DNA from 3 places in the Arthrobacter sp. Hb9-2 genome. Region 1 is predicted to be linked to each of the others. Evidence: riboswitches for the same ligand, from Rfam matches in the RefSeq annotation. Region 1 holds a riboswitch; each other region holds the start of a gene.

Evidence for each region. A riboswitch is a leader RNA that binds a small molecule or an ion and turns the genes downstream of it on or off. The one in region 1 is predicted to bind S-adenosylmethionine.
Region 2: it holds a riboswitch for S-adenosylmethionine, as region 1 does, so the genes downstream of both, AC5RV1_RS13040 (DUF1737 domain-containing protein) here and AC5RV1_RS14285 (aminotransferase class V-fold PLP-dependent enzyme) in region 1, are expected to answer to the same signal.
Region 3: it holds a riboswitch for S-adenosylmethionine, as region 1 does, so the genes downstream of both, AC5RV1_RS08190 (cobalamin-independent methionine synthase II family protein) here and AC5RV1_RS14285 (aminotransferase class V-fold PLP-dependent enzyme) in region 1, are expected to answer to the same signal.

The regions. Positions count from the first base shown of each region.
Region 1 is NZ_JBNHGJ010000025.1:3,893-11,396, reverse strand. It holds gene AC5RV1_RS14305 (DoxX family protein) at 41-589, shown strand; gene aroA (3-phosphoshikimate 1-carboxyvinyltransferase) at 597-1,988, shown strand; gene rsgA (ribosome small subunit-dependent GTPase A) at 1,972-3,087, shown strand; gene hisN (histidinol-phosphatase) at 3,136-3,948, shown strand; SAM riboswitch class IV at 4,105-4,218, shown strand; gene AC5RV1_RS14285 (aminotransferase class V-fold PLP-dependent enzyme) at 4,255-5,688, shown strand; gene AC5RV1_RS14280 (class I SAM-dependent methyltransferase) at 5,799-6,557, shown strand; gene AC5RV1_RS14275 (metal-dependent transcriptional regulator) at 6,589-7,302, shown strand; gene AC5RV1_RS14270 (fluoride efflux transporter FluC) at 7,303-7,504, shown strand, end outside.
Region 2 is NZ_JBNHGJ010000021.1:56,614-64,117, reverse strand. It holds gene AC5RV1_RS13050 (flavin monoamine oxidase family protein) at 1-604, opposite strand, end outside; gene opgC (OpgC domain-containing protein) at 748-3,126, opposite strand; SAM riboswitch class IV at 3,457-3,571, shown strand; gene AC5RV1_RS13040 (DUF1737 domain-containing protein) at 3,585-3,863, shown strand; gene AC5RV1_RS13035 (rhodanese-like domain-containing protein) at 3,860-4,270, shown strand; gene AC5RV1_RS13030 (O-succinylhomoserine sulfhydrylase) at 4,271-5,479, shown strand; gene AC5RV1_RS13025 (DUF1905 domain-containing protein) at 5,538-5,840, opposite strand; partial or broken gene AC5RV1_RS13020 (HNH endonuclease signature motif containing protein) at 6,043-7,504, shown strand, end outside.
Region 3 is NZ_JBNHGJ010000010.1:79,510-87,013, reverse strand. It holds gene AC5RV1_RS08200 (adenylosuccinate synthase) at 1-698, opposite strand, end outside; gene AC5RV1_RS08195 (M14 family zinc carboxypeptidase) at 960-2,021, opposite strand; SAM riboswitch class I at 2,241-2,347, shown strand; gene AC5RV1_RS08190 (cobalamin-independent methionine synthase II family protein) at 2,359-3,564, shown strand; gene AC5RV1_RS08185 (uracil-DNA glycosylase family protein) at 3,775-4,407, shown strand; gene AC5RV1_RS08180 (DUF3151 domain-containing protein) at 4,560-4,982, opposite strand; gene fbaA (class II fructose-bisphosphate aldolase) at 4,983-6,002, opposite strand; gene AC5RV1_RS08170 (TrmH family RNA methyltransferase) at 6,130-6,798, opposite strand; gene AC5RV1_RS08165 (HAD-IIA family hydrolase) at 6,869-7,504, shown strand, end outside.

The DNA.
Region 1 (7,504 bases):
CGCCGCACCCGACGCGGTTCGTCCATCCAGGAGGAAATCCATGTCCTTTGTCCGCACACTCGCACGGCCCATGCTGGCTTCCAGTTTTGTTCTTGCCGGAATGGATAAGCTCAAGAACGCCGATGACACCGCCCAACAGTTGTCACCCCTGCTGAGCAAGGCAACGGCGGCGCTGCCGTTCCGTACTGACGAGAAGACGCTGGCACGGGTTATAGGTGGCACGCAGGTGGGCGCGGGCGTCCTCTTTGGGCTCGGGAAGTTTTCCCGGCTTTCAGCCACTGTGCTTACGGTCATCTCCCTTCTCAACACCTTTGTCGAGTGGCGCAGCGCGGACATCAGCAGCAAGGAAGGCCGCGGAAACCGACGCAACCAGCTGCTCAAGAATCTTTCGTTGAGCGGCGGGGCCCTGCTTGCTTCTGTTGACACGGCAGGCAAACCGGGACTGGTGTGGCGCGCAGAGCACCTTGCTGCCGACGCGCGGAAGGGTGCCGCCCACCTTGCCGCGGATGCCAGGAAGACCACCAACCAGAAGCTCTCCAAGGCCGATAAGGTGGTCCGCCGCGCCGTTGAACAGGCCACGGGGGCATAAGCAGGACATGACCGCCGCGCCCTCCACTGCCCAGGACAACTCCGGAACGTCCCTCCCCCACTGGCCCGCACCCTTCGCCTCCCGCCCGGTGGATGCCACCATCACGGTGCCCGGTTCAAAGTCGCTGACCAACCGGTACCTCGTCCTTGCCGCCCTGGCCAACGGCCCGTCGCGCCTGCGCGCACCGCTGCACTCCAGGGATTCCGCACTGATGGTTGACGCGCTCCGGCAGTTGGGCGCCACCATCACCGAGGTGCCGGGGGACGGGGCGTTCGGGCCGGATCTGGAGGTGGTGCCGCTGCCGGCCGATGCCGCATCGGCCTCCACGAGGATCGACTGCGGCCTTGCCGGGACGGTGATGCGGTTCGTTCCGCCGCTGGCGGCGCTGCGCAACGGTGCCAGCTTGTTCGACGGCGACCCGCATGCCCGGAAGCGGCCCATGGGAACCATCATCGAAGCGCTCAAGGCCCTGGGAGTGGCCGTTTCCGCGGAAGGCGGCGGCACACCGTCGTCGCTGCCGTTTGCAGTGGAGGGCACCGGAGAAGTTCGCGGCGGACACCTGGTCATCGATGCCAGCGCCTCCTCACAGTTCGTTTCTGCCCTTCTCCTCGTGGGGGCACGGTTCACCGAGGGCCTGCACCTTGAGCATGTAGGTAAACCTGTACCAAGCCTGGACCACATCAATATGACCGTCGCTGTCCTGCGGGGGGCCGGGGTTGTTGTTGACGATTCGGTTCCCAACCACTGGCTTGTTGCCCCTGGGCCCATCCAAGCCTTCGACCAGCGGATTGAGCAGGACCTGTCCAACGCCGGCCCGTTCCTTGCCGCGGCCCTGGCTTCCGGCGGTACGGTGCGGATTCCCGGCTGGCCCGAACAGACACAGCAGGTGGGAGATCTCTGGCGGAGCATTCTTGCCGAGATGGGCGCAGAGGTTACCCTGCGCGACGGCGTCCTGACCGTAACCGGCGGAGCGGAGATCAAGGGCGGGGATTTCGCGGACACAAGTGAGTTGGCGCCGACGGTCGCCGCGTTATGTGCCCTGGCCAGCGGCCCCTCCCGGCTCAGCGGTATTGCCCACCTGCGCGGGCACGAAACCGACAGGCTGGCTGCACTGGTCACCGAGATCAACCGCCTTGGCGGAGATGCCGAGGAAACCAGCGACGGCCTGGTGATCCGGCCCGCCAAGCTGCACGCCGGCGTCGTCCACAGTTACGCCGACCACCGCATGGCCACTGCCGGAGCCATCCTGGGCCTGGCGGTGGAGGGCGTGCAGGTGGAGGACATCGCCACGACTGCCAAAACTATGCCGGACTTTCCCCGGTTGTGGGCAAGCATGCTTGCCCAGGCAGGCTCGTCCAACACCGGCACGGAAGGTTCAACCGGTGGCGCGGAGCACTGATTCCTGGGATGAATCGGATGTCCGAATCCGCCCCAGCAAGAAGGGCTCGCGCCCTCGCACCAAAGACCGGCCCAGCCATGACGACGCCGTCACGGGACGCATTATCACCGTTGACCGCGGCAGGTATACGGCTGTGGTGGGTGAGGACTCCGGCAACGAACGCGTAGTCATTGCAGCGAGGGCGCGGGAGCTGCGCCGCAACCCGGTGGTGGCGGGTGATTTCGTATCCCTCGTAGGCGATGTCTCCGGCGAACCGGACACCCTGGCCCGGTTGGTCAAGATCCAGGACCGCAAGACCCTCCTGCGCCGCAGCGCGGACGACACCGATCCCGTGGAACGCGCCGTCGTGGCCAACGCGGACCAGCTCGTAGTTGTGGTGGCGGCTGCCAACCCCGAGCCCCGCACGGGCTTCATCGACCGCGCCCTGGTGGCGGCGTACGACGCCGGGATTGAGCCGATCCTGTTGGTCACCAAGGCGGATGTCAAGGATCCAGCGGAGCTGTTGTCCAATTACACCCACCTCGACTTCCCCGTGATCATCAGCCGGACGGCCGATTCCACCGCATCTGGGATCGATGCCCGCTCGGACGACGGACTGTCCGCACGCCTAGACAGCGGGGCTGTCGCGGAACTCCGCGGCTATCTGGATGGAAAAGTGACAGTCATGCTGGGGCATTCAGGCGTTGGCAAGTCGACCATGGTGAACGCGCTGACCGGTGCGGAGCGTGCCACCGGCGGGGTTAATGCGGTGACGGGTCGGGGCCGCCACACGTCGTCGTCGGCGCTGGCCCTGAGGCTGGCGGACGCACCCGCCGGCAGCTGGATCATCGACACCCCGGGCATCCGTTCCTTCGGCCTGGCGCACGTGGACCCGGACCGGATCCTGCGCTCCTTCCCGGACCTCTCCCCCGGCATCGAGGACTGCGAACGCGGCTGCAAACACACCGCCACGGCAGTGAACTGCGGGCTGGACGCCTGGGTGGGCGGCGGGCATGCCGGCGCCACCGGAGAAGCCCGGCTGGCATCCCTGCGGCGCCTCCTGGGCACCGACCCGCGGCTGGAGGCGCAGGAGGCGAAGGAACTGGGCAGCGTCAACTGACGGTGCCGATCTCCCAGCAGAACCGCGCGCAGACGGTAGTTTGGAACCATGATCCAACCCGCTTCAAGCTATAACGATGACCTGCGCCTGGCGCACGTCCTGGCAGACTCCGTGGATGACCAGACCATGAGCCGCTTCAAGGCCCAGGACCTCCAGGTGGAGACCAAGCCTGACCTGACGCCGGTCACCGACGCGGACAAGGCGGCAGAAGAAGCCATCCGCGGCCAGTTGTCCCGCTCCCGTCCGCGTGATGCAGTGCTCGGTGAAGAGTTCGGCAGCACCGGCCACGGGTCCCGCCGCTGGATCATCGACCCCATTGACGGCACCAAGAACTTCGTCCGCGGCGTCCCCGTCTGGGCCACCCTGATCGCCCTGGTGGATGAAGGCGAGCCCGTTGTTGGAGTGGTGAGTGCTCCCGCCCTGGGCAAGCGCTGGTGGGCGGCCAAGGGCATGGGCGCTTACATGGGACGGTCGCTGGCTGCTGCCACCCGGCTCCGCGTCTCGAATGTCGCCAACCTTTCGGACGCTTCGTTGTCCTACTCCAGCCTGGGCGGGTGGAAGGAGCGTGGCAATCTGGACAACTTCCTGGGCCTCACCGAGGACGTGTGGCGGACCCGGGCCTTCGGCGATTTCTGGTCCTACTGCCTGGTGGCCGAGGGCGCGGTGGACATCGCTTGCGAACCCGAACTCAACCTTTACGACATGGCGGCACTCGTGCCGATTGTGGTCGAAGCGGGTGGCCGGTTTACCTCGCTGGAAGGGGAGGACGGGCCGTTTGGCGGCAACGCGCTGGCCACGAACTCCATCCTGCACTCCGAGGTACTCCGCAGGTTGAACCCTGACCTGGACGATCTCCTCTAGGCACCTTCACCGAACAATCAGCGGCGGGCGGCTCCCAAAGGAGGCGCCCGCCGTCGTTTCTTCGGCCAAAGCAGCACTTTTCGGCAGGCGTAACAAAGCGCTTAACATTTGAGCCGGCTTCAAACCTTCCTGCCCCATGTCCTACGCTCTTAACCAGGTCACGAGTGCCAGCGCGAAACCCCGGTTTGCTGGCCGGCAACCCTCCAACCGCGGTGGGGTGCCCCGGGTGACGACCAGGCCGGTCCGGAACGGATGCGGCAAGCGCGGATTCCCGGAGCAGGGAGTCCTTTTCGAAGTGAGGTCTCTGTGACAACTGCCACCGTCTCCCCCAACGCCGCCGCCCAGCCCATCCAGGCTGAAGCCGCTGCCCTCTTTGATGCCCGCCGCGCTGTCGCCGGCCGTCCCCTTGCTGCCGTCACAGGTGCGGAAATCCAGGCGCCCCTCATCTCCGGCGGGCACGTCCGCTATGCAAACCTCGACTATGGTGCCTCGGCTCCCGCCCTCTCCGTAGTCTCGGCCTACCTCAACGAGATCCTGCCCTTCTACGCGAGCGTCCACCGCGGCGCCGGCTACGCGTCCCAGATCAGCACGTCCGTTTACGAGAACGCACGCAGCATTGTTCGGGACTTCGTGGGCGGCCGCCCTGACGACTCGGTGATTTTCACCCGCAACACCACCGATTCCCTCAACCTGCTTGCCGGTTGCCTGCCCGCGACGGACGGACGTCCGGACGGCGACGTCCTGTACCTGGACATCGAACACCACGCGAACCTGCTGCCGTGGCAGGGTGTCCCCCACCGGAGCATCGTTGCCGCTGACACCATCGCCGGGACCATCGAGTCCGTCCGCGCTGAGCTGGAGCAGGGCGGCGTGAGCCTGCTCGCCGTCACCGGCGCCTCCAACGTCACCGGTGAAATTCTTCCCATTCGGGCCCTCGCCGCGCTCGCCCACGAATACGGCGCACGGATTGTGGTTGACGCGGCCCAGCTTGCGCCGCACCGCCGCGTAAACATCGCCGCGGACGGCGTCGACTACCTCGCCTTCTCCGGCCACAAGCTCTACGCACCGTTCGGTACCGGTGTGCTGGTGGGCCGCGCCGACTGGCTGGACGCCGGAACGCCCCACCTCGCAGGCGGCGGCGCCGTCAAGGAAGCCAGGCTCGACGGCGTCAGCTGGGCCACCGGCCCTGCCCGCCATGAGGGCGGCTCGCCCAACGTCCTTGGCGCAGCAACGCTGGCCCGCGCCACACAGGTGATCGCCGGCCTGGACCAGGAACAGTGGCACGCCCACGAATCGGCCATCCGCTCCTTCCTGGTGGAAGGCCTGCAGAACATTGACGGCGTGACCGTGCACCAGATCTTCAAGGACACCAACCCGGATACGGACACCATCGGCGTGGTCAACTTCTCCGTGGAAGGCTACGACGCCGGTCTCGTGGCCGCCTACCTGTCCGCGGAACATGGCGTAGGCCTGCGGGACGGCCGCTTTTGCGCGCACCCGCTGCTGAAGCGGCTCGGGCTTCCTTCCGGTTCCCTCCGGGCCAGCTTCGGCGTCGGCTCACGCCTAGAGGATGCAGAACGGCTCCTTGCCGGCATCGACTCGCTGCGCCGAAACGGCCTGGGGTGGGACTACGTCGTCGACGCGGGGCGCTGGGTTCCCGCCAACGACGCGCGCACGTATCCGCACTGGGCACCGAACACTCCGGGGACCGCCGGGGCCGCCCCCTGCATCGACGACTGAACACTGTTGCCGTCCGCTGCCGGCACTGACTCTGCTTATTGATCTTGCCTCAACGTCGGGTGCGGTAAATTCGAAGGATACCCAAGGGCATCGGACGAAGGAGGCCACGCGTGGTACGGGGTGGCCCCAGGCTTGATCACGGACGGCGGCGGGAGCTCGGCCAAAGCTTCCAGGACGGCGGCCGGGACTACCAGCAGGTCCGTCCGGGCTACCCGGAAGAATCAGCCCGCTGGCTGGTGCCCCCGGGTGCCCGCGAGGCGCTCGATGCCGGTGCCGGCACCGGCAAGTTCACCGAACTGCTGCTGGACATGGCCCTGGCCGTCACGGCCGTGGACCCCTCTGCCGACATGCTCGAGCAGTTACGGGCGCACTATCCCGCTGCCACGGCAATCCACGCCACCGCGGAGGCAACGGGCCTGCCCGACGCAGCTTTCGACGTCGTAAGCGTTGCCCAGGCATGGCACTGGTGCGACGCCCTGGCCGCAAGTACCGAACTGGCACGCGTCCTCCGCCCGCACGGGACGCTGGGCCTGATCTGGAACCAGTTGGACACCTCTGTCCCCTGGGTCCACCGGCTCTCCCGGATCATGCACGCAGGGGATGTGTACAAGCCGGACTTCCGGCCGCTCGTGGGACCAGAGTTCCGGGGGCTTGAGGGCCACGTCACCCACTGGCAGGACCGCGTCAGCACCACGGACCTGGTGGAGCTCACAAAGTCCAGAAGCTACTATCTGCGCGCCGGCGAAAGCACCCGCGCCAAGGTGTTGGCCAACCTGGACTGGTACCTCCACGACCACCTGGGCCACAGCCTGGAAGAGGAGCTCGAACTGCCGTACCTGACGCTTACCTGGCGGGCCTTCAAGGCATGACGGAGAACAGGCAACGGGTAGGCTTGGAGCTGTGAAGACCAGCGCGCCCTCCTCCTCCATTGAGGATTACGTCAAGGTCATCTACTCCTTCACGGAATGGCAGGACAAGGCCATCACGTCCTCCCAGCTTGCGCAGCGCCTTGGCGTCGCCAACTCCTCGGTCTCGGAAATGGTCCGCAAGCTGAAGGACCAAGGCCTCGTTGACCATAAGCCCTACAGCGCCATCACGCTGACGGACGCCGGCGTCCGGCTGGCCCTTTCCATGGTGCGGCGCCACCGCCTGATCGAGACTTACCTTGTCCAGCAGCTGGGCTACAGCTGGGACGAGGTCCATGACGAAGCCGAGCTGCTGGAGCACGCCGTCTCGGACACCTTCATTGAGCGGGTTGCGGCCAAACTCGGGAACCCGCAGCGGGATCCGCACGGTGACCCCATTCCCACTGCCGACGGGAAAGTGCTGATGCCGCGCGCCCACCTGATGGGTGCGCTGGACCAGGGGCACACCGGCAGGATCACCCGGATCAGCGATGAGAACCCGGATTTGCTCCGTTATCTTTCCGCCGAGGAGATAGACCTCGACGCCGAGGTGGAGGTTGTGGGCCGCAAGCCGTTCGGCGGCGCCCTGGTGGTGCGGATCAGGAACTCGGGCAGGACCAGGGACTACGACCTGGCCGACGAAATCACGTCCGCCCTGTGGGTGCACAGCGACCGTCCCCACCCGGGCTGCCTGCTGGGAGACAGCTGAATGAACCCTGCCGGCATGCCGGCGGGCCGCGCCTGGATCGCTGTCGCCGCCGGAGGCCTCATCGGCACTGAACTGCGGTATGGACTTGGGCTGGCTTTTCCCGATCTTCCCGGTGCGGTCCCTTGGGCCACGCTGGTGATCAACGTTGGCGGCAGCTTCGTCCTGGCAGCGTTGACCACGGTCTGGATAGCCCGTCCGCAGA
Region 2 (7,504 bases), on a different contig from region 1:
TATCCGCTGCGCTCATGTAGCTGTCCAGGGCACCCTGGTCTGTGGCTTTGGCGAGGAGTTCGGAGACGTAACCGTAGACATCGGCTTTGGCTGCGCGGTGGCGGACAGGGGTGTTGGAGAGCTTGGTGTTGCCCTCCCGGAACAGATATCCGTCAGCATTCTGGTTGGTGAACGGCTCGATCGCCACCCCCAGTTCCTTGCAGTAGTCCAGGGTGATGTGGTGCTGGGGAATGCGGCCGGGGCCGGCATTCATGTACTGGTCCTTGGAGAACGTCGCCCGCTGGGTAACTCCGAGGAGGTCCGTTTCCTCGGTTCCCCCACGCACCGTCCAATTGCGTCCGCCCGGCCGCATCCGGGCCTCAAGGATGGTGACTTTGTAGCCCGCCTTGCCCAACTCATAAGCGGTCGTCAGGCCGGCGATGCCGCCGCCCAGGATGACGACACTCTTCCCCTTGCCCTGCAGGTCATTGGCCCGGGGCGCAGCATAGGCAGGAGCGGCCGTATCGGGAGCCAGGCCCATCGCGGCCATGGTCTCGTACATCACCCCGGCTCCTCCCACCATGCCCACGTAGCGGAGGAAGTTCCTGCGAGTCGCATCTGTCATTTTTTCCCTTTCACCGGACTGTTACGCGGTGATCGTATGGGGGAAATGTTTCGTCAAATGCTGTGACAATGTCAGTGTTGTAGCGTTCACATTTCCGCGAAGTAAACGCTTCCCGGATGGTACAGGCAGCTCCTGCGAATGCGCTATGTGGGAATAATCCGGAAGAGGAACCTGGTCCGGACCATGACCCACAGGAGCCCCAGCACTACGGCATATGCGGCGGTATTGAGCAGCACGTTCTCCTGCTGCAGTGCTGGAATATTGGCCACCACGGCAATCAGCACCACGTGCATGATGAACACATAGAGGGTGGCGCGGCCCAGCGGAATCAGGAACCAGCCGAGTGCGCGCTGCACGGGTTGCCAGTATGCGGTGAGGAAGGCGTAGGCCGCCACCACCAGGACCAGGACGTTAAGAAGCCGGCCCGGCGCCAGATACGTGCGGCCAAAGAATAAGTCGTACATGCTCCGGTACACGGCGTCCGGGATGATGGCGAGGCGGACATCGAAGCCGTTCGCCAGGTAGGGGTTGCCCCACGAGAGAAACGCGAACAGGAGTGCGACGGCGGTGCACGCGGCCACCAGCCAGGTCTGTCCCGCCAACCAGGCGACGATGCTGCGCCGATGGTAGCCGGCGACGAGTCCGATCACGAACAGCACCTGCCACACGAGCAGCGGGAACGAGTCCTCGAACTGGGAGGGCAGGAGCCGGATCCTCGTGGCAGCTCCCACGGCGTAGACCGCAAGGGTTCCGGCCAGCACCCAGATTGCCTTGCCGCGGTTGAGCGCAGCCAGGATCAGCGGGCTGGCAAGGAGCAGCACCACGTAAAGGCCCATCACGTTGAACTGCCAGGGTCCGAACTGCAGCAGCAGGATGGCAGGGAGCACCTGCGGCGGCACCGGGAACTGGAACAGGGATTCCATGCCGGCATAAAGGTCATAGGTACGGCCGGCGCCGTCGTGCCCTGCCCCGCCCGTTCCCTGGTCCACAAAGGTGGTGAGGGGGTCAGTCCGGAAGATCGGCAGCAATGAGACCAGGAAGACGCCAATGAGGACTATCAGTGCCGTCAGGTAAAGCTTGCCGGCCCGCCGGGAGGTTAGTTCAACCACCGTTCCGAAGTCATCCTTGGCCCTGGGCCCGTACACCATGCCGACCACCAGTCCGGAGAAGAGGACGAACAGCTCGGCACCCGAAACAAAGCCCACCGCCTCCTGGGTGAGCAGCTGGAACAGCGAGGTCAGGCCCAAGTGGTTGACCACAACAAAGACAATGGCCAGGCCGCGCAGCATATCCACGCGCGCATCCCTGCTGGACGGGTCTGAATATCCCCACGCCGTAGCGGCATTGACCCGGCGGGGAATCTGCCACAGGGCAACCAGGAGGATGAGGAGCGCCGCGCCCACGGTCCAGGCAGCGGCCCCCGTAAGGGTGTTTGCCCGGACGTACGTGCTGCCGGAGCTGACCTCGGTGACCGGGCCTGCGACGATGGGGGACGCTTCCAATGTGCCCAGGGCGGCGTTGGCGATGCCCGGGTTTCCGGTGAGCCGCCAGTCGATGCTTGCCACTCCGGTGTCCCGCGTACTGGTCCGCTCGTCCCACACCACCGCGCCTGTCATGCGGAACCCGGCAGCGGTGGCCGTCCCCACCACCTGGTCCCACCAAGCGGCCTTGATGGCCGCTTCGGATGCGCCGCCGGAGGCCGGGCTGTAGAACGCGGAGGTGTGCAGGAGGAACGGCTTGTCCCTTCCCTCTGCATAGCTGGCGTAGAAGTTTTCACCGCCGGAGGCCGTGAGCATTTCCCGCAGTTGGCCGGCGCGGGGAACTGTGTTGACGGCAGCACCACCGGCGGTGTCGTCGTGGAAGGCGGTCAGGCCAACCCAATCCACCGCATCGTCCCCGGGATAGTAGGGTTCGTAAGCTGCGTCCGAGCCGTTCCAGGCGCCGTCGCCGTTGGTATCAAGCAGCGCGAACCCATCACTTCCCTGTGCGGGCGCGTTCCGGTTCCGGTCGAACGGATAATCCGTGCCCAGGTACGGTTCCCAGACCATCACAACGCCCCCACCGCCGTCGACCTCCCGGAACGCCGCTGTCACAGCCTTGAATGCCCCCCGGTAGGCAGCCGGCTGCTGGCCCCACTCAACCCAGCTTGCGTTCATGTCCGGGGCGAACCGGACAAGCAGCTGTCCTTTGAAACTGGACGCAAGCTCCAGCACCCTTTCGGCGAAGGGCCTCGCAGCCGCGGCGTCGATCTGGTCCAGCGGCATCGTGGGCTTCACTGTGAGCATCGCGTGGGCACCCTGCAGGGAGGACTGTTCCAGGAATCCCTCGATGTCGTTTTGCTCTGATGAGCGGTAGGGAAACGCTATGTCGTGGCCAAAAATAGCCGGCGAAGCACCCAGCCGGTCGGCGAAACCGGCGGCGGAGTCCTCACCCCATTCAAGGACGGCGCCCAGCAGCGGCTTTCCCTCTTCAGGAAAACTCCGCGCGGCCTGGGCTGACCCTGCGGGCAACACCACTGCCACGAGGGCAATCAGCAGTGTGGCAAGGAGCGCCCCAACTACGCGCAGCCGGCGTACCCGGTAAGGGCCGGCAGGGTGCTGTGGCGCGGCAGTTAGCGTGCTGATGTGGACCCCCGGTGCTGGTTCTGATGATGGGGACTGCCCCGTATGAAACTTTATCTGGCGGGGCGTCCGCAAAAGGCCGGAAAAGGGCGCCCACCTGCGGTGATGCCGCCGCCGTCGGTTCCTCCGGTGTCGCGGAAATCGCCGCCTGCTGCACCGCGCCCCGTTCAGTTACGGAACATGACGACGGCGGCGGTGCGCCCCTGCGCGCCAAGTGTTACGTTTCTGGGGAGTAATGAGTACCGGCGCCAAGCCCTGACTGGCCGGTCGGCAACCCTCCTTTCGCGGCGGGGTGCCTCAGGTGAATACTCGGCATATCGACCGATTCGAGTTGCAAGCGTGAGAGAAGGAGATCCGTCGTGTCCGACGCACCTGCCCCTGAAGAGAGACTGTCGTACCGGCTTGTCACCGGCCCGGATGACAGGTCTTTCTGTGAACGGATTTCCACCGCCTTGGCCGAGGGCTACGTGCTGCACGGCAGCCCGGCGGCAACGTTCAACGGCAGCAGCGTCATCGTTGCCCAGGCCCTGGTCCTGCCGGCGGCCATCGCTTCGGCTGATGCCGCCGTCGCCACCGCAGTGGATAACCTCGAATCCGCAGGCGAAGACCTCGAGTTCGACGGTGAGGGCCACGCATGAGCTACGCCGGAGACTTGACGCCCCAGGAGGCGTGGGAAAAGCTGGAGCAGGGAGCCATCCTGGTGGATGTCCGCACTGAGGGCGAATGGGCCCACATCGGCATCCCTGACACCAAGGCCACCGACAACGATCCGCTGTTCATCCAGTGGACGTTCCCGGGCGGCATTCCCAACCCTGATTTCATTAGCTCCCTGGCCCAGCAGGCGCCCGAGGATCCGTCTACCGAACTGGTATTCCTGTGCCGCTCCGGGCAGCGTTCCATCGCGGCCGCCATTGCCGCCACCCAGGCCGGTTTCACCTCCTACAACGTGCTGGAGGGCTTTGAAGGCGAGCCGGACCGTTACGGCGAACGCACTGTCAACGGATGGAAGAACCGGGGACTGCCCACCAACCTTGGAAAGAACTAAGTGACCTTCAACGAAGACGCTGCCGGCTGGAGCCCCGACACCCAGGCCGTGCGCGGCGGACTGGACCGCACCAACTTCCAGGAAACCAGCGAGGCTGTATTCCTGAACTCCGGGTTCGTGTACGAATCCGCCGCCGCTGCCGAGCGCGCCTTCACGGGCGAGGATGAGCGCTTTGTGTACTCCCGCTACGGCAACCCCTCGGTGGCCACGTTCCAGGAACGCCTCCGCCTCCTTGAGGGAACCGAGGCGTGCTTTGCGACGGCGTCCGGCATGTCTGCCGTGTTTACCGCCCTGGGTGCGCTGCTGGCTGCCGGCGACCGCGTTGTGGCCGCCCGCTCGCTGTTTGGCTCCTGCTTTGTGATCCTGAACGAGATCCTGCCGCGGTGGGGTGTGGAGACGGTGTTCGTGGACGGTCCTGACCTGGAACAGTGGCGCGACGCCCTGTCCCAGCCCACCACTGCCGTCTTCTTTGAGTCGCCTTCCAACCCGATGCAGGAAATCGTCGACATCGCCGCGGTCAGCGACCTCGCGCACGCGGCAGGCGCCACCGTCGTCGTCGACAATGTCTTTGCGACTCCCCTGCTGCAGCGCTGCGGGCAGCTAGGTGCCGACGTCATCGTCTACTCCGGCACGAAGCACATCGATGGCCAGGGACGAGTCCTGGGTGGCGCCGTCCTGGGCACCAAGGAATTTATCGAGGGGCCGGTCAAGCAGCTGATGCGCCACACGGGCCCGTCGTTGTCCGCCTTCAACGCCTGGGTGCTCACCAAGGGCCTTGAGACCATGGCCCTGCGCGTCAACCATTCATCCGCGTCCGCCCTGCGGCTGGCCGAGTGGCTGGAGCAGCAGCCCGCGGTGAGCTGGGTGAAGTACCCGCTCCTGAAGTCGCACCCGCAGTACGAACTGGCGGCAAAGCAGATGAGCGCCGGCGGCACGGTTCTCACCCTGGAGCTTGCGACGACGGGTGGCCGCTCGGGCAAGGAGGCCGCCTTTGCGCTGCTGGATGGTTTGCGCATCATCGACATCTCCAACAACCTCGGGGATGCAAAGTCCCTCATCACGCACCCGGCCACTACTACCCACCGTGCGATGGGTCCGGAGGGGCGGGCAGCCATTGGCTTGAGCGACGGCGTGGTGCGGCTTTCGGTGGGCCTGGAGGACGTGGACGATCTGATTGGCGACCTGGAACAGGCGCTCAAGCAGATCTAGAGGTGCCTGACGGTGGGGCGCGCTCCGGCACCCTCGCGGTTATGTGGGCGGGGCTCTATCAGACCTCTTCGAAGGAGAGCTGGACGGCCACTTCGTCTCCTTCCCTAATCCGGGCTTTGTCCCTGATGGCCTTCTTCACGGGCAAGAGGTAGGAACCGGCTTTCTGGTCCGCAAACAGCGAGGTCTGCCAGGAGTGCCCGGCAATCTCCGCGGTCACCCTGACGGATCCGAATGCCTTGCTGGAGCCGGCGCTTTGTTCGTGGATGTCATCCGCGACGTTTGTTGGGAGCGTCAAAAAATGCCAGCCCGCCTCACCGGGGTAGAGCCACAGCTCAGCTTTGAAGGAGTACAACGCCGTCACGCGCCGAGTATGGCATGCCCCCTTGCCGGGGCACCACCGTTGCTGATTTTTCCTGTCTTGTTGCCCTGCTGTTCGCACCGCTGAAGCGAGCATCAGGCGTGCCGGGGGGACGGAACTGCAGGCTGAGAAGTTTTTTAGTTTCTTTTCCAGCAGGAGGACTTTTAGGCCCTGTTTTGTCAGACCCTCGCAAGAGGATGGGGGCATGGAAACGAACGCGGCAGTGGTGCAGGCGGAGGCGGCCGTTGTGGCTGCAGTCGCTGCGCTTGCTGCGGCGCTGGCTCACAGTGATGTCGCTGCTTCCGGTGGCGCTGGTGAACTTGACGCCGCGGTTGGCCCGTACGCTGCGGCGGGTTTTGATGATGATCCGTTGCAGCGGGTTGTTGATGGGGCTTTGGATGTTCTTGCCGCGGTTGCACGGTCAGAGGCGAAGCTGGCGGCCCTGAAGGCGCAGGCGGTGGCGGTGTTCGCTGTGGCCACGAAAGCGTTGAATGCTCCGGTTTCGTCGCCGTATGAGGTGACGGCGCAGGAGCGGAGTTTGGTGGCTGAGGTGGGGTGTGTGCTGGCAATCGGTGACCGGGCCGCCGGTGCCCTGATCGCCGACTCCCATGCCCTCACCACTTCCCTGCCCCGGACACTGGCCGCTTTGCAGGCCGGGACGATTTCCTGGGCGCATGCCCGGACCATGGTGGACCAGGCCGCAAGCCTTGACCGTAACGGGGCGGCGGCGTTGGAGGCGCACTTCTTGGACCCGGACACGACGAGACCGGCGGCAGCCGCCTCGGTCGGGGAGATGCCGGCGTACCGGTTCAAAGCCAAGGCCCGGGCCTGGCGGGAACGCCATCACCCGGAGAGCCTGGAGAAGCGGCACGCCAAGAGTGTGGCGGACCGGCGGGTCGAGTACTGGCTTGATGGTGACGGGATGGGTTGGGTCGCTGCCTGCCTGCCCGCGGACCAGGCGTCCGCCATCTGGGACCGTCTCACCACCATCTCCCGGGAAATGCAGGGACCGGACGAAACCCGCACCCTCACCCAGCTCCGGGCGGATGTCGCTGCGGGCTGGCTTCTGGGCGGCACCACCACCGAGATCCCCGCACCCCGGGCACAGATCCTGGTCACCGTGCCCGTGTTCTCGCTGCTGGGCCTGACCGATGAGCCGGCGATGCTGGACGGGCACGGCCCAATCCCCGCCTCGATGGCACGAAACCTCGTCGCCAATGGGGCCGGCTCGTTCTACCGGGTACTGGTGGATCCGCGGGACGGGGCACCGTTGGAGATCGGCCGGACCAGCTACCGGCTGACCAAGGCGATGCCGGAACTGGCTGCGGCTGCGGGACGGCAAATGCCCGTTCCCCGGCTGCAGCAACAACTCCCTGGACAACGAAGCCGACCACATCCTCGCCTGGCACCAAGGCGGCACCACCGGAATATCGAACCTCGGCCAACCCTGCCCCAAACACCACAAACTCCGCCACACCAGCGGCTGGAAACCAACACCAGCCACCACAACCGAACCACCGGGCTGGACCTCACCCACCGGCAGGCACTACAAAAGCGAACACCAGGACTGGGAACCACCCCACTGGCCGAAATGGATTGAGGAACTTTGGGATGCCTCCGTCCAGGCCGACTCGGAGCCCTCGGACCTGTACGTGCCTGGGTACTTT
Region 3 (7,504 bases), on a different contig from region 1:
GTTCCGTGGTCCACGTCCAGGAAAGTCGCCTGGCCGCCTTCCATCAGGACCACCTTGCCCTCGTCCAGGGCAGAGTTGAGGACCAGGGTGCTGTCGATGACCAGCGGGCGGAGCCGGTCGGCGAAGGACAGGAAGTACTCCACGATCTCATCCACGAGCACGCCGCGGCGGTTGTAGACCTTGACCAGGAGTTCATTCTTCTGGCGCAGCGAACCTTCCACCTTCTGGCGGAGGATTGACTCGTCAAACACGTCCTGGACCCGGATGCCCAGGCGGGCCACCTTGTCCATGTAGGCGGGGCCGATGCCACGGCCCGTGGTCCCGATGGCGCGGCTGCCAAGGAAGCGCTCCGTCACTTTGTCCAGCACCTGGTGGTAGGGAGCAACAAGGTGTGCGTTCGCAGAGACGCGAAGCTTTGAAGTGTCGGCGCCGCGGGCCTGGAGGCCTTCGATCTCCTGGAACAGCGCCTCGAGGTTAACAACGCAGCCGTTGCCGATGATGGGTACCGCGTTGGGGCTGAGGATGCCTGCCGGAAGCAGCTTGAGTTCGTATTTTTCACCGCCTACGACGACGGTGTGCCCGGCGTTGTTGCCGCCGTTGGGCTTGACGACGTAGTCAACGCGGCCGCCCAGCAGGTCGGTCGCCTTGCCTTTTCCTTCGTCGCCCCACTGGGCTCCTACGATCACAATTGCTGGCATGGGATCCTCCCCCATTCGTTCGGGCTGCCCGTGCCATGCCACAACGTGGCGGCCTGGTGCAGCGCCGTTCATGAGAATGCCCCGAATAAACCGGCCTTCGCTGGTCCGCGGGCGGCACAGCGACGCAAGAGTTCCGGGGCTCTTACCACCCAAGTTTAGCCGATGAGGGACTTTGTCCACTCGTTGGGCCGCCGCGGTCCTTCTTGCAGGGTAAAGGACTCCTGCGCGGCAAAGGACCGCGGCGGGCTGTCAGCGGTGACGCTACTCGTCGTCAGCTTCCTCGCCGGGGCGGGAGGTCTGGGTGGCGAGGCTGTCCCAGAAGGAGGTGTCGGCGTCGGCAATTGATCCATCAGCGATTGCTGCGGCGGTTGCGGTGAGGGTGGTGACCGTTTGCTTGATCAGGTATCCGTTGCTTCGGAGCCCCAGGGCGTAGCCGTCCAGATAGTGGTCGGACATGCCACGCATCTCAAACAGCAGCGTAGCGATCCCGTATTCCACGGCAATGCCGTTGCGGCTGATCGTTTCGGCGCTGCCGCCGACGTACTTGCCGAGGTGGCCCCAACCGGTGGAGTCGACGTTATCGAAGACGACGGCGCCCAACTGCTTGGACTTTTCAACAACTGCGGGATCGGCGTTCGGCGTGGTGGGGTACAGGATGGACCCGGAAACCAGCTTGCCGTCGCGTTCGCTGCGGGTGCCTTGGTGGTGCAGATCGATCATGTAATCGATCCGGTACTTGCGCATCACGTTATTGTGCAGCGCCTGCGTTTCCGGCTGGACCTTGGCTACGTGGTCGCGGTTGAGGTCCACTTCTTCGGCGTTGTACCGCGTCATGTTGCGGTCACCCTTGGCCAGGTAGTCGTCCAGCGGGAAGTTCACGTCCCCCATGGCGCCGTCCGCATTAAGCATGGGAACGATCAGGATGTTCGCGCCGCCGAGAATGTCTGCGGACTTGCCGGTGCCCAGGTGCTTGACGAATTCCAGCGCGCCCTCGGTGGTGAGCTGCTCGTTGCCGTGCTGCTGCGTCAGGTAAAGGATGGTGGGCTTGGCCGGGTCCGACATGTACTTGACCAGGTGTATGTCCCGGCCCTTCACGGTCTGGCCGATGACCTCCAGCTCCATGGCGCCCTGGCGGGCGTCCTGGTCCTTGAGGAAGGAGACCATCTGCTCGTAGGTGGCAAGCTTCGATGTGGTGATTTGGCCGTTGCCGTCATAGTTGGGGCCTTCGCCCACGGCCATCGCCGGTGCCGGCGCGGCTACTGCTGCCAGTGCCAGGGCTCCGGAAACTGCCAGGGTCCTGAAGGTTGCCAGGGTTTTTCTCACGGTGCGGTACCTCTTTCGAGTGCATTAGGTGCGTCCAGCCCGCCATGTCCCCCATCGCGAGCTGTGACAAAAGACAACCAACCTCGACAAAGGCTGTCAATGAGGTGACACCAATCTGCAGCCAGTTATTACGTTCTGAAAGCTCCGGCTCTCGTGTCCCCGCCGACACAATCCGAAAGCGGATTTGCTCCCGGGCGTACCGGTGCATTTAAGTGAGAGTGCCCATCCGGAGCGGCCGAGAGACCTGGATCGATGACGCCGCAGCAACCCCACAGAGTGCAGGTACGTCCTGCCTGCGAAGGTGCTACTGCCAGGACCGATGGAAAGGAAATCCAGCATGTCCCTGAACACAGACCACATCCGCGTCACCCACGCCGGATCGTTGCCGCGTACCCCTGAGCTGATCGCCGCCAACGCCGCCCGCGAAGAGAACCCTTCCGATGTCGGGGGCTTCAACGAACTCCTTACCGCTTCCGTGGTGGACCTGGTCCAGCGCCAGCAGGGCCTCGGCATCGACATCCCCAACGACGGCGAATACGGGCACGCGATGTCCGCCGCTGTGGACTATGGCGCATGGTGGTCCTATTCCTTCGCACGCATGGGCGGGCTGGAACTGGACAACGACGCCAAGTGGGCGGTTGAACCGAAGGAATCCACCCCGGGCAACGTACAGCTCACCGGCTTCATCCATCGCCGCGACCGCACCCACTTTGCAGAGGCCTACAACGATCCCACCAGCGGCATCTTCACCGGTGGCCCCAAGCCCTTCCCCAAGGTCACTGGACCGCTCGTCTACACGGGCCAGGACGCCGTCGCCTCCGACATTGCAAACCTGAAAGCAGGCCTGGCCGCCGCCGGTCTGAAGGAAGGGTTTGTTGCCGCACTCTCCCCCGGGAGCGCCTCACGCATCACCAACGAGTACTACGCCACGGAGGAGGAATACATCTACGCCTGCGCCGACGCGCTCCGTGAAGAGTACAAGGCCATCATCGACGCCGGCCTGATCCTCCAGATCGACGATCCCTCCATCGCCGAGAACTGGGACCAGATCAGCCCCGAGCCGAGTGTGGCCGACTACCTGAAGTTCACCCAAATCCGCGTGGAAGCCCTGAACTACGCCCTCCGCGGCCTTCCCGAGGAGCAGGTCCGGTTCCACCTCTGCTGGGGCTCCTGGCACGGCCCGCACACCACCGACCTTCCCCTTGCGGACCTGGTGGACACGATGCTGCAGATCAACGCCGGGGGCTACTCCTTCGAGGCTGCCAACGTCCGCCACGAGCACGAGTGGCGGGTTTGGGAGGAGACCAAGCTCCCCGAGGGCAAGGTCATCATCCCGGGTATCGTCTCGCACGCCACCAATGTGGTGGAGCACCCGGACCTGGTGGCAGACAGGATCGTACGGTTCGCAGACGTTGTGGGCCGGGAGAACGTCATCGCCTCCACCGACTGCGGCCTGGGCGGCAGGGTCCACCCGCAGATCGCCTTCACGAAGCTGGAAGCCTTGGGCGAGGGTGCGAGCCGGGCCACCAAGCGGCTCTGGTAGCCCGGAACAGAAAACGCAAACCGCCGGTTCCGTGCCCCGCTTGGATTGGGTGCGCGGGACCGGCGTTTCGTTTCGCAGGGCTTGCTAAACTGGTAAAGGCCGACCAGGAATCGGTCCGCCCCATTTCAACCACTTCGGATCTGCTGCGCCATTGTGCGCCCATTTTCGCGGTGGCAGCAACACCAATCCCCGCAGGAGACCCAGCACTACATGACAGCCCTGGCACCCGAATCTTTCCATGATCAGCTTCTGAACCGCCGCTACGAACCGAATGTTGCAGCCGTCAACGAACTGTGCGATTCCCTGCAGGGGACCAAGCCGGGCACCATCGTGCCCTACGTGGACCCCATGCACGACGTCGACGAGTGCCGCATCATCAGCCTGTACTCGAACATCGGCGAGGCCGACCCGTCCGGATTCATCACCGCCGGCGACCACGACGCCGCCACCCGGATGCTGGGGATCCAGTGGAAGCTGGGGCTGCGGCCGGAGTTCGTTATGCCGTGGAACGTCCATCCCTGGCACGTCGCCGGGGAGGCCAACGGGAAGTTCACGCCGGACCAGATTTCCGCGGGCCTCAAGCCGCTGCTGAAGTTCCTGGCATTGGTTCCGCGTGCCTCGGTGATCGTGGCCCACGGCACGGAGGCCAACCGCCTGGCGAACCTGCTGCTGAAGACGGAGGTGCCGCTGCTCTGGCGTCGCGGACTGAAGACCTACAAGGTGCGCTCCCTCAGCGGCCGCGCGTTCGCCGGCTCGCCCGCCCGCCAGGAGGAGTACCTCGAGGACATGCGCGTGGCCTACGCCGACGCGATGGCGCGGACGGGCCTGCAGAAAGCCAGCTAATCCCCTCAAACCTGTGAGTTTTGTCCAGATATGCAGGCCAAAACAGCGTTTTGAGCTGCGTATCTGGACAAAAACTCCTGCACGTACGACGACGGCCGGTCACCTTTCCAAAGAAGGTGACCGGCCGTCGTCGTTCTTTACCGCAATGCGTATTACTCGCCTTCGATGGCTGCTTTCGCCGTGGGGTCCGAGTCGTTCAGGAACTTCTCGATCCGTTCCGGCTCCTCCGCCTCGCCAATCGCCGCAGCAGCCCGCCCCAGCGAGTACAGCGCCCGCAGGAAGCCGCGGTTGGGCTCATGCTCCCACGGGATCGGGCCGACGCCGCGCCAGCCGTTGCGCCGCAGCGAGTCCAGCCCACGGTGGTAGCCCACGCGTGAGTAAGCGTAGGAATCGATGGTGCGTCCCTCGGCCCAGGCCTCTTCAGCCAGGACGGCCCACAACAACGAGGAAGTGGGGTGCTTCTCCACCAGGTCCAGGGCTTCCTGGCCGGCTTCCAGCTGCTGGTAGACCTCCGTCTCGGCAGGCAGGAGCGTGGGTTCCGGGCCCATCAGGTTCTTGCGGAACTCGTCCGACATCTAGAAGGTCTTTCCGGCCGAACCGAGCTGCTTGGTCGCCTCCACCACGCGGGCTGCCAGGCCGGCTTCGGCCGAAGCACCCCAGACGCGGGGATCGTAGGTCTTCTTGTTGCCCACTTCGCCGTCGACCTTCAGGACACCGTCATAGTTGCGGAACATGTGGTCCGCCACCGGACGCGTGTAGGCGTACTGGGTGTCGGTGTCGATGTTCATCTTGATGGTGCCGTAGGAAACGGCGTCGGCGATTTCCTCGTCGGAGGAGCCGGAACCGCCGTGGAACACGAGGTCGAACGGGCTGTCCTTGCCGATCTTGGCGCCCACCTGTGCCTGGATGTCCTTGAGGATCTCCGGGCGGAGCTTAACGCCGCCGGGCTTGTAGACGCCGTGGACGTTGCCGAAGGTCAGTGCCGTGATGTAGCGGCCGTTCTCGCCGGCGCCCAATGCCTCAATGGTGGCCAGGGCATCCTCGACCGTGGTGTAGAGCTTTTCATTGATCTCGTTCTCGACGCCGTCTTCTTCGCCGCCCACGGTGCCGATCTCGACCTCAAGGATCATCTTCGCGGCAGCGGTGCGCTCGAGCAGCTCGCGGGCGATGCGCAGGTTTTCCTGCAGGGTCTCGGCGGAGCCGTCCCACATGTGGGAGTTGAACAGCGGGTTGCGGCCGGCCTTGACCTCGGCCTCGGAAGCTGCGAGCAGGGGCAGCACAAAACCGTCCAGCTTGTCCTTGGGGCAGTGGTCAGTGTGCAGCGCGATGTTGACGTTGTAGTTCTTGGCAACTTCGCGGGCGAAAGCGGCGAAGCCCAGGGAACCGGCAACCATGTCCTTGGTGGAGGCGCCGGACCAGTAGGCCGCACCGCCGGTGGAGACCTGGACGATGCCGTCGGACTCAGCTTCGGCGAAGCCGCGGAGGGCTGCGTTCAGCGTCTGCGAGGACGTGACGTTCACGGCCGGGAATGCGAAGCCGCCCGCCTTTGCGCGGTCGATCATCTCGGAGTAGATCTCTGGGGTTGCAATGGGCATGCTGACTCCTATGCTGAGGTTCGTCTGTGGGCTGGTAACCCTGGAGTACCGCTTACGGCTAGCACCATCCTAGTCATTACCGCGCTGGGAGTGCTGTGGGTTACGCCCGGACCCTGGCCCTGCCCCGCTACACGTGCTGGTTGAACACGTGCCGGCGTACCCAGGCGTGCATGGCAATTGCGGCCGCCGAGGCCGCGTTGATGGACCTGGTGGAACCGAACTGCTCGATGGACAAGGTGGCGAGGGCGGCCTCGTGGACCTCAGGGGTCAGCCCGGGCCCTTCCTGGCCAAACACCAGCACGCAGTCCTTGGGCAGTTCATAGGTCTCCAAAGGAACGGAGTCCGGGAAGATGTCGATCCCGATGATCGCCAGCCCCTCCCCCTGCGCCCAGGCCACGAAATCCTCCACGGTGGGATGGTGGCGGACGTGCTGGTAACGGTCGGTGACCATGGCGCCCCGGCGGTTCCACCGCCGTCGTCCGATGATGTGCACCTCCTTGGCGAGGAAGGCATTCGCGGTGCGCACCACCGTGCCGATGTTGAGGTCGTGCTGCCAGTTTTCGATGGCGACGTGGAAGTTGTGCCGCCGTGAGTCCAGCTCCGCCACGATCGCGTCATGCTTCCAGTAGCGGTACTTGTCCAGCACATTGCGGCGGTCGCCGTCCGCCAGGAGGTCAGGGTCCCAATGGTCGCCTTCCGGCAGCTCGCCTTCCCAAGGTCCGACGCCGACTTCCGGCTTTTCGCCCGGCGCCTCCGGGTGTTCCGGTCCAGGTGCTGCAGGCGGTTCGGACGTCATACCGGGCGTTTGCTTCACCCCTCAACACTAGACTGGACCTTTCGGGCTTTCATCACCGGCGGAGGTAGGCATGGCAGAAGCGGACAAGGTTAAAGGGTCACCATCGGTATACCGCAGCGGGCAGGACATCGAGTGCTGGCTGACGGACATGGACGGCGTCCTGGTCCACGAAAACCAGGCGGTGCCCGGCGCCGCCGAGCTTATCCAGCGCTGGGTGGACACATCCAAGCGCTTCCTGGTGCTCACCAACAACTCCATCTTCACGCCACGCGACCTCGCCGCGCGGCTGCGCGCCTCCGGGCTGGAGGTTCCCGAGGAGAACATCTGGACCTCAGCCCTTGCCACCGCGCAGTTCCTCAAGAACCAGGTGGAGGGTTCTGGGTCCGGGAACCGCGCCTACACCATCGGCGAGGCAGGATTGACGACGGCGCTGCACGAGGCCGGCTTTATCCTCACCGACCAGGACCCGGACTTTGTGGTGCTGGGCGAGACCCGCACGTATTCCTTTGAGGCCATCACCATGGCCATCCGCCTGATCCTGGCCGGGGCACGGTTCATCGCAACGAACCCTGACGCCACGGGCCCGTCCAAGGACGGGCCCATGCCTGCTACCGGCGCCATCGCGGCATTGATCAGCAAGGCCACCGGCCGCGAGCCGTACATCGTGGGCAAGCCCAACCCGATGATGTTCCGCTCCGCCATGAAC